2 regions of the Paenarthrobacter sp. NPDC018779 genome follow, and region 1 is predicted to be linked to the other one. Evidence: riboswitches for the same ligand, from Rfam matches in the RefSeq annotation. Region 1 holds a riboswitch; the other holds the start of a gene.
What was found. A riboswitch is a leader RNA that binds a small molecule or an ion and turns the genes downstream of it on or off. The one in region 1 is predicted to bind cyclic di-AMP.
Positions count from the first base shown of each region.

Region 2: linked by a shared signal. The riboswitch ahead of ACH488_RS07035 (M23 family metallopeptidase) and the one ahead of ACH488_RS09650 (hypothetical protein) in region 1 are both predicted to bind cyclic di-AMP.

Region 1 covers NZ_JBIRZS010000006.1:166,661-173,941, reverse strand. Annotated here, with positions in the region: gene ACH488_RS09660 (response regulator transcription factor) at 142-882, shown strand; gene ACH488_RS09655 (ATP-binding protein) at 886-2,376, shown strand; cyclic di-AMP (ydaO/yuaA leader) riboswitch at 2,485-2,668, shown strand; gene ACH488_RS09650 (hypothetical protein) at 2,672-3,520, shown strand; gene ACH488_RS09645 (glycosyltransferase) at 3,739-5,082, shown strand; gene ACH488_RS09640 (ArnT family glycosyltransferase) at 5,079-7,205, shown strand; gene ACH488_RS09635 (ArnT family glycosyltransferase) at 7,208-7,281, shown strand, end outside.
Region 2 covers NZ_JBIRZS010000004.1:161,990-169,270, reverse strand. Annotated here, with positions in the region: gene serC (phosphoserine transaminase) at 1-790, opposite strand, end outside; gene ACH488_RS07040 (metal-dependent transcriptional regulator) at 1,090-1,785, shown strand; cyclic di-AMP (ydaO/yuaA leader) riboswitch at 2,017-2,257, shown strand; gene ACH488_RS07035 (M23 family metallopeptidase) at 2,262-3,092, shown strand; cyclic di-AMP (ydaO/yuaA leader) riboswitch at 3,232-3,397, shown strand; gene ACH488_RS07030 (C40 family peptidase) at 3,402-4,148, shown strand; gene ACH488_RS07025 (NlpC/P60 family protein) at 4,246-5,010, shown strand; gene ACH488_RS07020 (HNH endonuclease) at 5,253-5,753, shown strand; gene ACH488_RS07015 (NTP transferase domain-containing protein) at 5,796-6,674, shown strand; partial or broken gene ACH488_RS07010 (molybdopterin molybdenumtransferase MoeA) at 6,671-7,120, shown strand.

The DNA of each region.
Region 1 (7,281 bases):
GGAAGCTGTGTTGAGGAGCAGTCCCTCCTGTGACCTGTGGATTCACGTGTTTCAGGACTCCCACCTCGCTAGTGTTGACTTCACAGGGTCCTCACAGGACCGGCAAAGCGCCGGCAAACCAGCAGATTGGAGAGTTGTCACATGGCATCCCCGCACTCCATGACCAACAACCTTCCCCAGCTCTCCCACCCGGACGGCTCCCCCATCCGCGCCCTGGTGGTGGACGACGAGCCGAGCCTTGCCGAGCTCATGAGCATGGGCCTCCGCATGGCCGGCTGGTCCGTCGCCGTGGCCGCCGACGGACCCGAGGCCGTGAAGCTCGCCAAAGACTTCCGCCCGGACGTCCTGGTGCTGGACGTCATGCTTCCCGGATTCGATGGCGTCGAGGTCCTGAATCGGATCCGCGCGTTCGCCCCGGAGGTCCCCGCCCTTTTCCTCACCGCCAAGGACGCTGTCCAGGACCGAATCGTTGGCCTGGCTGCGGGCGGTGACGACTATGTGACCAAGCCGTTCAGCATGGAAGAAGTGCTGCTGCGCCTTCACCGCTTGGTGCAGCGTTCCGGTGTTGCCGCCATGGACACCGCAGAACTCGTAGTGGGCGACCTGACCCTGAACGTGGACACCCGCGAGGTAACCCGGGCCGGCGAGGACATCGCCCTCACGGCAACCCAGTTCGAGCTCCTGCGCTACCTCATGGAGAACCCCAAACGTGTGGTCAGCAAGGCCCAGATCCTCGACCGCGTGTGGGACTACGACTTCGGCGGGCAGGCGAACATCGTGGAACTCTACATCTCCTACCTGCGCAAGAAGATCGAGGCCAACCACCCGCCCATGATCCACACCGTGCGTGGCGCAGGCTACGTCATCAAGCCCGCGGACTAAGCCTTGACCACACTCTCAGGGGTCGCCAGGAAGACGCAGCGGAGTTGGCTGGACCCATCCACCTGGCATTTGCGGACCCGCCTGGTGCTCGTAGCCATGGCACTGCTCGTTGCCATCTGCGGGGCGGTGGGCGTAGTCAGCTATGCGTCCATGGACATGGTGTTCAACCGTCAGTTGGACAAGCAATTGGAGCAGGCGTCCAGCCGCGCAACTGATTTCGGCAGGCCACCCTCCAGCTTCCCGAACGGCCGGCCGGACCCCCTCGAAGCCCGTGGGCAGGGCGCCGGAACCCTGAATGCGCGGATCAGCGGGTCAACCGTCAGTAGCGCCGGGCTCATTGACGCTTCAGGAAACCGTGCGGCCCTCTCCGCCGAAGACAACCAGGTCCTCTTGGACCTCCCCTTGGACAACCGACCCGTGGACCGTTCGCTCTCCAACGGCGACTACCGGCTGGTGGCGGTCAAGATGCCCTACGGGGACGTGATCGTGACAGGCCTGCCGCTGGCTGACAAGCAGAGCACCGAAGCGTCCCTCGTCTGGACCATGGTGTTCGTATCGCTGGGCGGTCTGGTACTGATCGGGCTGGCCGGCACGGTCATCATCCGGCGGACCATGCGGCCGCTGGAGCAACTGTCCGAGGTGGCCACCAAGGTTTCCCGCCTGCCTCTCGACGCCGGCGAGGTAGCGCTTGCGGTGCGCGTACCCCCGTCGGCCTCCCACCCTGGCACCGAAGTAGGCAGCGTGGGCTACGCCCTCAACCAAATGCTGAACAACGTTGCCAGCGCCCTCGAAGCCAGGCAGGAAAGTGAAACCAAGGTACGGCAATTCGTTGCCGACGCCTCCCACGAGCTCCGTACGCCCCTTACAGCCATCCGGGGTTACACCGAGATGCTGCGGATGACCGAGAATTTCACCGAGGATGGCCGCAAGTCGCTGGCGCGCGTCCAGAGCCAATCGGAGCGGATGAGCACGCTGGTGGAGGATTTGCTGCTCCTGGCCCGTTTGGACGAAGGGCAGCCCTTGAAGGTCACGGACGTGGACCTGACGCAGTTGGTCATCGAAACCGTGACGGACGAGAAAGTCATGGCCCCGGACCACGTGTGGCAGCTCAAGCTTCCGGATGAGCCCATTACGGTCCGTGGCGATGGCACTCAACTTCATCAGGTGCTCGCCAACCTGCTGTCCAACGCACGCAAGCACACCGATCCTGGCACCACTGTGGTCACCGGCGTGATGCTGAGCGCGGACGGGAGTGCAGTGGTCACCGTGACGGACAATGGACCCGGCATTCCCGCGGATTTCCAAGGCCGCATCTTCTCCCGTTTTGCCCGGGCTGACGCTGCACGGTCGGGCTCCGAAGGGACCTCCGGGCTGGGACTCTCAATCGTCGAATCCATCGTTGGAGCGCACGGTGGCAGCGTCGAAGTCACCTCAAAACCGGGGCGCACGGAGTTCGCCTTGCGCCTCCCCTCGGTGAGTAGCGAACGGGTGTAACGAAACCGGCAAGGCGACGCACCGGCGTCGTGATCTCTGTTACCTAAATGTGACTTAAGCGAAATCCTCCTGTACCGTCGAAAGGGTGGGTCGCCCCAAGAGGCCCGCACCCGGGATGCGCCGAGCTCTGCCACTTCCCGGAGTTCCGTTCTCATCGAGGCAGAGACGGGGGACCCAGAGTCTCCGGGCCAGGCATTGCGCCGGCCCTTGGGGTGAAGCCGCAGCTACGCGCGCGGCCGGATGACCTCATCCGAACCCGACAGCTAACTCCGCAGGCGCTGAGAGGTAATCACACATGTCTGAATTCAAGGATCAGACGCGCCATTCCGCGCGTCATCGCGACGAAAACGATGCTCCCCTGACCAAGTCGCAGGCCGTTCTGAAGAACGCCGCGCGCCAGGGCAAGGCCGGCCACCGCATGTCGGTCGTAGCAGGTGTTGTTGCCGCCGCACTCGGCGTCGCTTCGCTGGGACAAGCCGCCAACGCCGCGTTCAACCTGCCGGAACTGAGCCAGGCCGCACAGACCCAAGCCGCCGTACAGTCTGACCCGAAGGCCAATGCTGCTTCAGACGCAGCTGCGGAAAAGGCTGCCGCTGATCGTGCAGCGTCGGCCAAGGCCGCAGCGGACCAGGCCGCGGCCGCAAAGGCAGCAGCTGAGAAGGCCGCCGCCGACAAGGCAGCTGCAGACAAGGCTGCCGCAGAGAAGGCCGCAGCCGACCAGGCTGCCGCTGCACAGGCCGCAGCTGAGAAAGCCGCCGCCGACGCCGCAGCAAAGGCCGCCGCTGACAAGGCGGCAGCAGCAGCTGCAGCCGCCGCAGCTGCCCCCAAGGCAATCGACGACCCCGCAGCAGCCAAGGCCTATGCCGCCAGCATCCTGGCCAACTACGGCTGGGGCCCGGGCGAAATGACCGCCCTCAACACGCTGTGGGAAAAGGAATCCAACTGGCGGACCACTGCCACCAATGCTTCCAGTGGCGCTTACGGCATTGTCCAGTCCCTCCCTGCTTCCAAGATGGCTACGGCAGGCGCTGACTGGCAGACCAACTACCAGACCCAGATCAAGTGGGGCCTGAACTACATCAAGGAACGCTACGGTTCGCCGTCCGCCGCCCTTGCCTTCCACTTGGCCAACAACTGGTACTAAGCCCGGAGGCTTCCCGATAGCCGCTCCTGTTCCCGCCGTTCGCAGCAACCCCAACTGATGCGCACGGCGGGACCGGGGGCGGCTTTTCGCGTCCCCACGCCAAGGTGTTCGCGTTCCACTGGCCGCCGCGCGGGCGACGTTTCCGTCCAACCAAGTTACACAGTCCCGTCACAGCTTCCGCCTAAAGCCCTCACAATCGGCGGCTCCACTCTGGATGCATGACGCTCATAGATCCAGCCACCAGTGCGCTGCCGAACCCCGCCCATGCGGGGCACTCCGCCGCTCCTGCCTTGCCCCACCGGCAGATGCGGCGCTCTCGCGTGGACACCCGGACCACAGTTCCCGTCCTGGACGTCACCGTTCCCGTCCACAACGAGGAAACGGACCTGGAGGAATGCCTGCGCCGCCTGCACGGACACCTCGTGGACACTTTCCCGCATTCCTTCCGCATCACGGTGGCGGACAATGCAAGCACGGACAACACCCTGAAGATCGCCGAGCGACTGGCCCGCGAACTCCCCGAAATTGCCGTCATGCGCTTCGAGGAAAAGGGCAGGGGCAACGCCCTCCGTCAGGTCTGGCTCGCGTCGCCTTCCCCCGTGCTGGCCTACATGGACGTGGATCTCTCCACCGACCTCGCCGCCCTGGCCCCACTGCTGGCCCCGCTGATCTCCGGGCACTCGGACTTGGCCATCGGCACCCGGCTTTCCCGCAACTCCCGGGTAGTCCGTGGACCGAAGCGCGAATTCGTGTCCCGCAGCTACAACGTCCTCCTGCACACCGTCATGGGTGCACGGTTCTCCGACGCGCAGTGCGGCTTCAAGGCCATCCGCGCGGACGTAGCCCACCAGATCCTCCCCCACACGCTGGACAACGCCTGGTTCTTCGACACCGAACTGCTGGTCCTCGCCGAACGCTGCGGACTCCGCGTCCATGAAGTCCCCGTGGACTGGACCGACGATCCCAACTCAAGCGTCGACATCGTACGTACCGCACTGGCCGACCTCCGCGGAATGGCGCGCCTGACGCGCGACCTGGTCACCGGCCGCATCCCCGTTCCCGAACTTCGTGCCGCCCTGGCCCGCGGACCACTCCCCGCTTCCTCACGGACCTCCGAGGCCACGCCGCGCACCAGCCTGTTCGGGCAACTTGTGCGCTTCGGATTCATCGGTGCCGTGTCCACCGTGGCCTACCTGGTGATCTTCCTGTTCTGCCGCGGTTTCATGGACCCGCAGCTCGCCAACTTCCTGGCGCTCATCATCACCGCCGTGGCAAACACCGCCGCCAACCGCCGCTTCACGTTCGGCATCCACGGCGGCAACCACGCACGGCACCACTTCGAAGGGCTGATCGTGTTCGGCATCGGCTTGGCGCTCACCTCCGGTGCGCTCGCCCTGGTGCATGGAAGCACGACGCCGGACCGCTGGGTTGAGGTGGCAACCGTGGTTGGGGCGAACCTCACCGCAACGGTGGCCCGGTTCCTGCTGTTCCGGTTGTGGGTGTTCCGCCGCCCTACGCAAGCAGCGACGCCCGACCAGGCCACGGAGGTGGCAGCAAAGTGATCACCGCCCTCCAACCAGGCACGGCCGCCGCAGCGGAACCTGTGGCCACCCAGCAGACCAAATCACGGTTGCAGCGCCTGGCGTTCGGCCGGCAGGCTCGCTGGGTCCGCCCCTCAGCCGCCGGGCTCCTGGTGGCTACTGCCTTCCTCTACCTCTGGAACCTCGCGGCCACGGGCTACGGCAATTCCTTCTACGCCGCCGCCATCCAGGCCGGCGCCAAGGACTGGACGGCCTTGTTCTTCGGCTCGCTCGACGCCGGCAACGCCATCACCGTGGACAAGCCACCGGCTTCCCTCTGGATTCCCGCGCTCGTGGGCAGGGTCTTCGGCTTCTCCCCCACCAGCATGCTGGTCCCGGAGGCACTCATGGGAGTGGCCGCCGTCGGGCTTTTGTACCTGGCGATCAAGCGGGTGGCGGGACCCGCGGCGGGCCTCATCGCCGGTGGCGCGCTGGCTCTGACCCCGGTGGCAGCACTGATGTTCAGGTTCAACAACCCGGACGCCATGCTCACGCTGTGCCTGGTGCTGGCCGCCTACCTGACAACGCGGGCCATCGAGAAGGCGGGCTGGAAGTGGCTTGCCGCGGCGGGTGCCGTGGTTGGGTTGGCCTTCCTGAGCAAGATGCTCCAAGGCTTCCTGATTGTTCCCGGACTGGCGCTCGCGTATCTGTGGGCAGCTCCCACCACGCTCCGCAACAGGATCCTGCACCTCCTTGCAGCCGCAGCGGGAATCGTGGCTGTTGCCGGGACGTACATCGCGATCTTCCAGCTGACCCCCGCCTCGGCACGGCCCTACATGGCAGGGTCCGAGGGCAACAGCTTCCTTGAACTCACGTTCGGCTACAACGGCCTGGGCCGTATCACCGGATCTGGCGAAGGCGGAGCCGGTGGCGGCATACCCGGCGGCGGCGGAGGCATGGGCGGCAATGCCGGATTCGGTGGCGCAGCCGGCCTGGGCCGCATGTTCGGCACAAGCTTCGGCGGCGAAGTTTCCTGGTTGCTCCCGGCGGCCCTCATCCTCCTGGTGGCCGGACTGTGGTTCACCCGCCGCGAAGTCCGCACTTCCCGGAGCAGGGCTGCCCTCCTGATGTGGGGCGGCTGGTTGGTGGTCACGGCTGGAATCTTCAGCTTCATGAGCGGCATCGTCCACCCCTACTACGCCGTGGCGCTTGCACCGGCCATCGCTGCGCTGATCGGCATTGGCTGCGTCGAGCTGTGGCGCGGCCGCGACTCCTGGGCCGCGCGGATCATCCTTGCCGTTGTGGTGCTGGGCAGCGCTCTTTGGTCGGCCGTGCTGCTGGGACGGGATGCGACGTGGCTGCCCTGGCTCCGCATCCTCGTTGTGGTCCTCGGCGTCCTCGCGGCGGTAGCCCTGCTGCTCCGGGTGGACCGACTCGGTGCCTCCGCGCTCAAGGGCACGCTACGACGCCTGCCCGCGGCCGCCGTCGTGGTGGTGTCCCTTCTGGCCGGCGGCCTGGGTACCGGGGCTTGGACCGTTGCCACCGCCGGGACCCCGCATTCGGGTTCCATTCCGACGTCGGGACCTGCCGGTGCGGCCAGCGGCGGCTTCGGCGCGAGGACCGGAAGCGACGGCCGGAACCGCGACTTCGGCAGCGCCCAAAACGGGCTGGGCGGGGCTACCGGTCTTGGCGAAGCACCCTCGGGCAGCACGCTTCCCGACGGAACGGTTCCCGACGCAGCAGTTCCCGACGCAACGAACGGTGCACAGGATGCGGCCGCAGGCGGCTTCCCCGGAGCCGGGGGCTTCGGAGCCGGGGGCGGCAGCACAGCCAACGCCGAACTGACAGCCTTGCTGAAATCCACCACCACCAAGTGGTCGGCGATCGTCTCCGGAGCAACCCAGGCGGCAGACCTGGAACTCGCCACGAACACCAGCGTCATCGCTTTGGGTGGCTGGAACGGCGGCGACCCGTACCCCACCCTGGCCCAGTTTCAGGACATGGTGGACAAGGGCCAGATCAGTTACTTCATCTCCGGCGGCGGCATGGGCGGCGGCACGGGCGGTGGCGGCCGGGGCGGCCACTCCGAAGTGGCCGCATGGGTAGCAGCCAACTATGAAGCGCAAACCGTGGGCAGCGCCACCGTCTACAAGCTGGTGAACTGACCGTGACAACGTACTTCAAGCCACGCATGGACGCCCGCCAGGATCCGGCGGCGAGCGCAAGCCGTCGCTCGGCATT
Region 2 (7,281 bases), on a different contig from region 1:
GCACCTGGGCGTCCAGCGTGACCAACGTGGACAACGACGGCGTGTTGTAGGTCTGGTTCAGCTTGGAGTTGTCGATCGCCGTCTGCAGGTCCAGGAAGTCGGGGATCCAGCGGCCGCTGGCCTTCACCCGGGCAGCGCGCTCCAGCGCAGCGGGGGAGAAGAGGCCCAGCCACAGACCGCCGTCGGAAGCGAAGTTCTTCTGCGGGGCGAAGTAGTAGACGTCCGATTCCGCGACGTCCACGTCCAAGCCGCCGGCAGCGGAGGTTGCGTCCACCAGGACCAGCGAGCCCTCATCGGCGCCTTCGACGCGCTTGACCGGAGCCGCGACGCCGGTGGACGTCTCGTTCTGTGGCCACGCATAGACGTCCACGCCTGCCTCGGCCTGCGGCGACGGACGGGTGCCCGGCTCGGACTTGATGATGGAGGAGGCGTCCAGGAAGGGAGCCTTGTTGGTGGCCGCCGCGAACTTGGAGCCGAACTCGCCGAAGGAGAGGTGCTGGGCCTTGTTCTCCACCAGGCCGAACGCCGCGACATCCCAGAACGCCGTGGAGCCGCCGACGCCGAGAACAACTTCGTAGCCCTCCGGGGCGCGGAAGAAAGTGCTGAGGCCTTCCCGGACGGACCCCACGAGGTTCTTCACCGGTGCCTGGCGGTGGGACGTGCCAAGGATGGTGGTGGCCGCGGCGGACAGGGCTTCGACCTGCTCCGGGCGGACCTTGGACGGTCCTGCGCCGAAGCGTCCGTCCTTGGGCAGCAGGTCGGCGGGAATGGTGATGCTGTTGTCGCTCACGGGTGGCTCCAATGGGTATCGGTCAAAGATGGGTCGTGGCAGGTGGCATCAACTGCTCCTTCGACACCCCAATTCTGCCTGACGTGGCGCGCGGGCAGGAACCTGCGGTTGTCATAGTCCGCCACGTGGAACGGTGCCGTCCGGGTGCGCAGGAAGGCGAAGGGGGATTATTCAGAGTAATTCCAAATAAGCTAAGCTGGAGGAGGCGTCATGGGGCGGCGCCACGGGACCGGCCGCCTCGTCTGGACGCGGTACGGTGGACACTACGCGAGAACTGCGTTCGAGGAGAGCTGAGCTGGATGACGGATCTGATCGATACCACTGAGATGTATCTTCGGACCATTTTGGAGCTTGAAGAAGAGAACATCGTTGCTCTTCGGGCCCGCATTGCCGAGCGCCTGCGCCATTCCGGTCCCACTGTTTCCCAGACCATCGGCCGCATGGAGCGCGATGGCCTGGTGGTCGTTTCCAATGACCGCCATCTGGAGTTGACCGAGATTGGCCGGAAGCGGGCCACCGAGGTGATGCGCAAGCACCGCCTGGCCGAGCGCCTCCTGGCCGATGTGATCGGCCTGGACTGGGCCTATGTCCACGACGAGGCCTGCCGCTGGGAGCACGTGATGAGTGAGCGGGTTGAACGCCGGCTGTACGAGTTGCTTGAGCACCCCACCGAGTCACCCTATGGAAACCCGATCCCGGGCCTGGAAGCACTCGGTGGGCGGACCAGCCAGATCTCCTTGAAGGGCGACGTCAACCTCATCCAGGCCATGGACGGCTACGCCACGGACTCACGGGTTGTGGTGAGCAGGTTGGCCGAACCCATCCAGGTTGAGCCCGAGCTCCTGACTCAACTCGATGAAGGCGGGATCCGTCCGGGCGCGGCAGTTTCGTTGGCGCGGGTAGGGGAGTACATCTCCGTCCGCGTCCCCGGCATCGAGGGCGCCCTGGAACTGCCCCCCGAAGTTGCTGCCCACGTCTTCGTGGCGGTTGGCTGAACGTAGGACTTTCGAGGCACCTCTCCCGAAAAGGATGGGTGCCTCACTTGTGTCCCCGGCCGGAGTGTCTGATCTCACTACCAGAGTCGGGTGGAACGGCGTGACCTGCAGTTTCCGCCGAAAGGTGCTAAGGGCCCGCCCCTGAAAGCGGCGCCGCCGGAAGATAACGAATTTATTACCGAAGGCTTTAATCCCCTATAGTTATCTACTAGCGCCGATACCAAAGCGTTACCTGATCTGGAGCCGAGCTCTGCCAGCAGATCAGGGGTGTTATCCACTACTGGCAGAGGCGGGGGAACCACAATCGGCTGCCTGAAGAAGCAGCCTTGGGGTGAAGTCCGCAGCAGCAGTGCCTACTTACGCAATTTCCTCCGGGATACCTGTGTGCCGTATGCGCTGCGTGCGGGCCGGGTCTTTGCACTCTCTGATCCGAATCCGACAGCTAACTTCGCAGGCTTTCAAGAGAGGAACAGAGTTTGACATCGCAGAACGTCAGGGGCCGCCGACGCGCGTCCGGCCCCGCTGCTGAGCTGCGGCCAGCCCGCGTCGTAACGGAGATCCGGCCCCGCGACACCCAGCGTCAGGTGCGCCGCCGTAAGAGCCCGTTGCGCCAGGTTGCCGATTTCGCCGCAGCCAGTGGCGTAGGGCAGAAAGCCGGAGTGGCTCTTGCCGCCACCGGCCTTGCCCTCACTGTCGGTCTGCCGGCCACAAGCCCCGTCATGGCCACCTCCGAGTCGGGCCAAACAGAAGCTGCCCTGGCCGTCTCCGGTGGCAGCCAGCCTGAGGTTTCCGCGGAAGCGTCGGCCAAAATCGACTTCAGCCGCGCGGCGGTGGCCACCAAGGCCGATCCCGACGGCAAGCTCAAGCAGCTGCTCAGCGCCCAGTCCGTCGGCAGCATCCAGGCCAGTTCCTCCAAAGGAACCCTTGGCAGCCCGCTGGACACGCTGACCACCGCTTCTCCGTTCGGATACCGGGTCAGCCCGCTGACCGGCGGCACCGGCGACTTCCACCGCGGCCAGGACTTCGTTGCGCAGTGCGGAACCCAGGTCCACGCTGCAGCAGCCGGCAAGGTCACGTTCGCAGGGTGGCACGAGTACGGCGGAGGCAACCGCGTTGTAGTGGATCACGGCAACGGCCTTGAAACCACGTACAACCACCTGTCGTCGTTCAACGTGAAGGTTGGCCAGACTGTCAACCGCGGTGACGTGGTTGCCCTGAGCGGCACCACGGGCGCCTCCACGGGCTGCCACCTGCACTTCGAGGTCCAGGTCAACGGCGAAGTCGTGGACCCCATGGGCTGGCTCTAAGCAAAGTCGATGGTCGTCTCTCGCATTCGCGACACACCCCGTGACCTGAATGTGACATTCGTGTTCAACTGTTGTACCGTCTAAAGCGCATCGGCTTTTTAGGGGGCCGATGCACTTGAGTGGATTGCCTAGCTCTGCCACCACTCAAGGTCCGTTCGCAAAATTCGTCTGGCAGGGGCGGGGGAACCACTTTTGGTCTTCGAGAGAAGGCCTTGGGGTTAAGTCACAAAGCTTCCCGAAGCGCGTGGCCGGATGACTCCCATCCGAATCCGACAGCTCACCTCGCAGGCATTGGGAGAGGCTACCTACGTGTCATCACGCACTACCCCTGCGCGCCACCGCGCCGAGACGGTTCACCCGTTGAACACTCTTTCGAAGGCTGTTTCAGCGAATGCCGGAACCGTTGGCCGCCAGGCCGCAGTTCTTGCCGCAGCCTCCGGCCTCGTCCTCAGCGTCGGCCTTCCGGCCCAGGCAGCGGACACCGATGTTTCCAAGGCCGAGACGAGCACGCAGCAGCTCCTCACCACCGAGGTTGTCACCGCAGAGCCGACGGCCACTGTTTCCTTCGAGAGCCCCGTCGTGGCCACCAAGGAAGCCCCGAAGGTCCAGCGCGCGTCGCAGACCACCCAGCGCTCCCAGACAGCTGGCAACCAGACCACTGGCAGCCAGGCCGCCGGCTCGCTCACCGCACAGTCTTCCGACGCCAAGGAAACGGCCTCCAGCGCCGCAGCTTCCGGCCTCGCCGCGATCGCCTACACGGGCATCGGCCACCCCTACGTTTGGGGCGGCACCACCCCCAACGGCTGGGACTGCTCCGGCTTCACCCAGTGGGTTTACGCCCAGGCCGGCATCAGCATTCCCCGCGTCAACGCCTGGACTGCCATGAAGGCCACCAGCACGCCGCAGCCGGGTGACCTGGTCATGCAGAACGGCGGCGCACACGTTGGCATCTACGTCGGCAACGGCATGATGATCAGCGCTCTCAACCCGAGCCAGGGAACCTTGCTCCACTCGGTGGCTTCCACCGGCACGTCTTCATTCTTCACCCTCCGCTAAAACCCCGTTCGGGGTACGCCAGCATGCCCCCCAAGTGCTGGCTTGCCCGCAAACCGTGCGTGCCCCAACCGCGTGCGGAAACGAAAAGAGATTAAAAATGACCAGTGCACACAAGGTTGCACGGCACCGAGCTGAGGCCCCCAAGACCAGCTCCCTTGCCGTGATCGCGAAGGCTGTCAGTGACAACGCCGGTGGCGTCGGCCGCCAGGCAGTTGTGATCGCTGCCGCTTCAGGACTGGTCTTGACCAGTGGCGTTGCTGCGAATGCCGCCGACACCAACGTCCAGCGTGAGTCCACGGCCACCACGGCCCTTGATGTCCAGGCAGTCACGCAGTCCACCATCGCTGCCGATTCCACTGTGGCCATCTCCTACGAGAGCCCGGTGGTCACCACGGTGGAGGCTCCGGCTCCCGTAGTTGAGAAGCCCGCAGCGAAAACCGGCTCCGGCTCCACTGCTACTGCTGGCGCCAGTGCCACCGTAGCCGTCAGCAACCCGGCCCCGGCCGCCAAGGCTCCGGCAGCGTCCAGCGGCCTCGGTGCTGCCATCGCCGCGGCAGCCTACGCCCAGCTCGGCGTGACCCAGGACTGCACCATGCTGGTGACCAACTCGCTGGCCGCCGTGGGCATCAACTTCCACGACTGGCCCGCCGGCTACCTCTCCCTCGGCCGCACCGTCAGCGCCGCCGAAGCGCAGCCGGGCGACCTCGCGTACTACGCCAACGGTGGTTACGGTGGAATGGCGCACATCGCCGTGTACGTCGGTAACGGCATGGCAGTGCACGGTGGATGGAACGGATCCACCACCGCACTCTTCAGCGTGAACGTCGGCTCCGGCCCGGTCTTCATCCGCGTGAACGGCTGATACAGCTTCTTTGAACGCCCCGCAGGATTTCCTGCGGGGCGTTCAGCTTTTAGGCCCTCGTGGAGGGCCAGGCAAGGTGTCCCGCACATGAACATTCGCCGACACCGCCCGGGAACCGGTCCGAAAATTCGTTGATACGGCATATAAGTGCTTACCCTTATGGTGTCGATCCACAGCCCGTACATGCAGAGGGCAGCCGGCCCTCGTGCCCCTGACGGGTGCGGCCGTGAAGAGGTACGTGCATGCGCACACTCGTTCTGAATGCTGGATATGAACCGCTGGCGGTAGTAACCTTCCGCCGGGCGCTGGTCCTTGTGCTGACTGGGAAAGCTAGCGTAGTGGCCGAAGGCGGCGAACCTGTCGTCGGGCCACAGGAGATTCTGGGACGTCCGTCCGTGATTCTTCTCAACCGCTACATCCGTCCCCGGTACAACAGGATCACCGCTGTGAGCCGCCGCGGGGTGCTCCGCCGCGACGGCCACCGCTGCGCCTATTGCGGCAAGACAGCGCACACCATAGACCACGTCCACCCCAAATCCAGGGGCGGCGCGGATTCCTGGGAAAACCTGGTTGCGGCGTGCTTGAAATGCAATAACGCCAAGAGCAACCAGACGCTCGCCGAGATGGGCTGGAAACTTCGGTTCACGCCCGGCGCGCCCACGGGAACCATGTGGCAGATCAAAGAACTCGAGAAACCTGCGCCGGACTGGGACCCGTTCCTCTTGCCGGAATCCGCTGCCTGATCGATTTCTGTTGTGCTCCTGCCCGGCGGGTAATCTGTGCGGATGGAGTTCAACGCCGTGATCCTGGCGGGTGGCAGGGCCACCCGCCTCGGTGGCGTGCCCAAGCCGGAGTTGAAGTACGACGGCGCGAGCCTCCTTACGCACGCCCTGGACGCGGTCCGGGGTGCTTCGCGGACGGTGGTGGTGGGGCCGCGGCAGGAAGGCCTTCCGGAAGGAGTCCTGTCCGCGCGCGAAGAGCCCGCCTATGCCGGACCGGCCGCGGCGATTGCTGTGGGGCTTGCGGCCCTTGAGGCTGCTGATCCGGCTCCGTGGACCTTGGTACTGGCGTGCGACATGCCGCATGCCTCACGGGGAGTGGCGGCCATCCTTGAGGAAGTTGAGAAGCATCAAGGCACCGAGGGAGCCATGGCAGTGTCTTCCGACGGCCGGCAACAGCCTCTTCTTGGTATCTACAGCACACAGGCCCTGGAACGCGAAGTCGGTGCAGCCCAGTCGTTAACGAACGCGTCTGTCTTCAAGCTGCTTGCTAGGCTGAACGTGCTGGCTGTTGCCGTTCCCGATGGCTCCACGGACGATGTGGATACGTGGGAGGATGCAGCGGCCCTGGGCATTGACAACGACTTGGAGGCGGACGTGAAAAGCCAGGACGAGACACTCGAGGAATGGTGCCGCACGCTGCTGCAGGCGTTTGAGCTTGAGGGCGTTGACGTGGACGTCAACGAGATCCTTGCTGTCGCCGGCGTGGCCGCGCACTCGGTGGTGCGTCCCGCGGCGCCCTTGACCACGTTTATCGCGGGGTACGCGGCCGGAATGGCACGCGGCATCGGCCAGGCCAACGACGACGCCGCCATGGCCGCCGCCCTGGACCTTGCCCGCCAAGTAGCCAAGCAGTATGCGGAGCCCGGGGCCGAAACCGAATGACGGAGGCCCCCGAACAGGGCCACCATGCGGCGCATACCTGGTACGAAGCCAGGCAGCGTGCGTTCGACGTCGCCACTCCCATCCCCGCAAGCCCTGTTCCGTTGCGCGCGGCGTTGGGGCGGACCCTTGCCCAGGACGTGCTTGCCCTGCAGGACATGCCGCACTACGCGTCGTCGGCCATGGATGGTTGGGCCGTGAACGGCAGCGGTCCGTGGATCCTCAACGAACCCGGGCAGCGGCTGGCCCCACACCAGGCCAGCCCGATCGTCACCGGTGGGCTGATTCCACCCGGTGCCAAAGCGGTTCTCCGCAGCGAAAGCGGCATCATCACCACGGACGACGACGGCCTGCCGGTTTTGGCGCTCGGCGGCACCGCGAAGCCGGGGGAGCCGCGCAACGGTCAACACATCCGCAAGGCGGCAGAGGAAGCTGCTGAGGGCGAGGTCCTGCTGAAGAAGGCAACGGTGCTGAACCCAGCGCACCTGGCCGTCGCGGCCCTGGCCGGCCTGGACGAACTGCCCGTCCTGGGCAAACCCTTGGTGAGGTTCCTCCTTACCGGGTCCGAGGTGGTTGAACGGGGCGTCCCTTCCCCCGGGCAGGTCAGGGA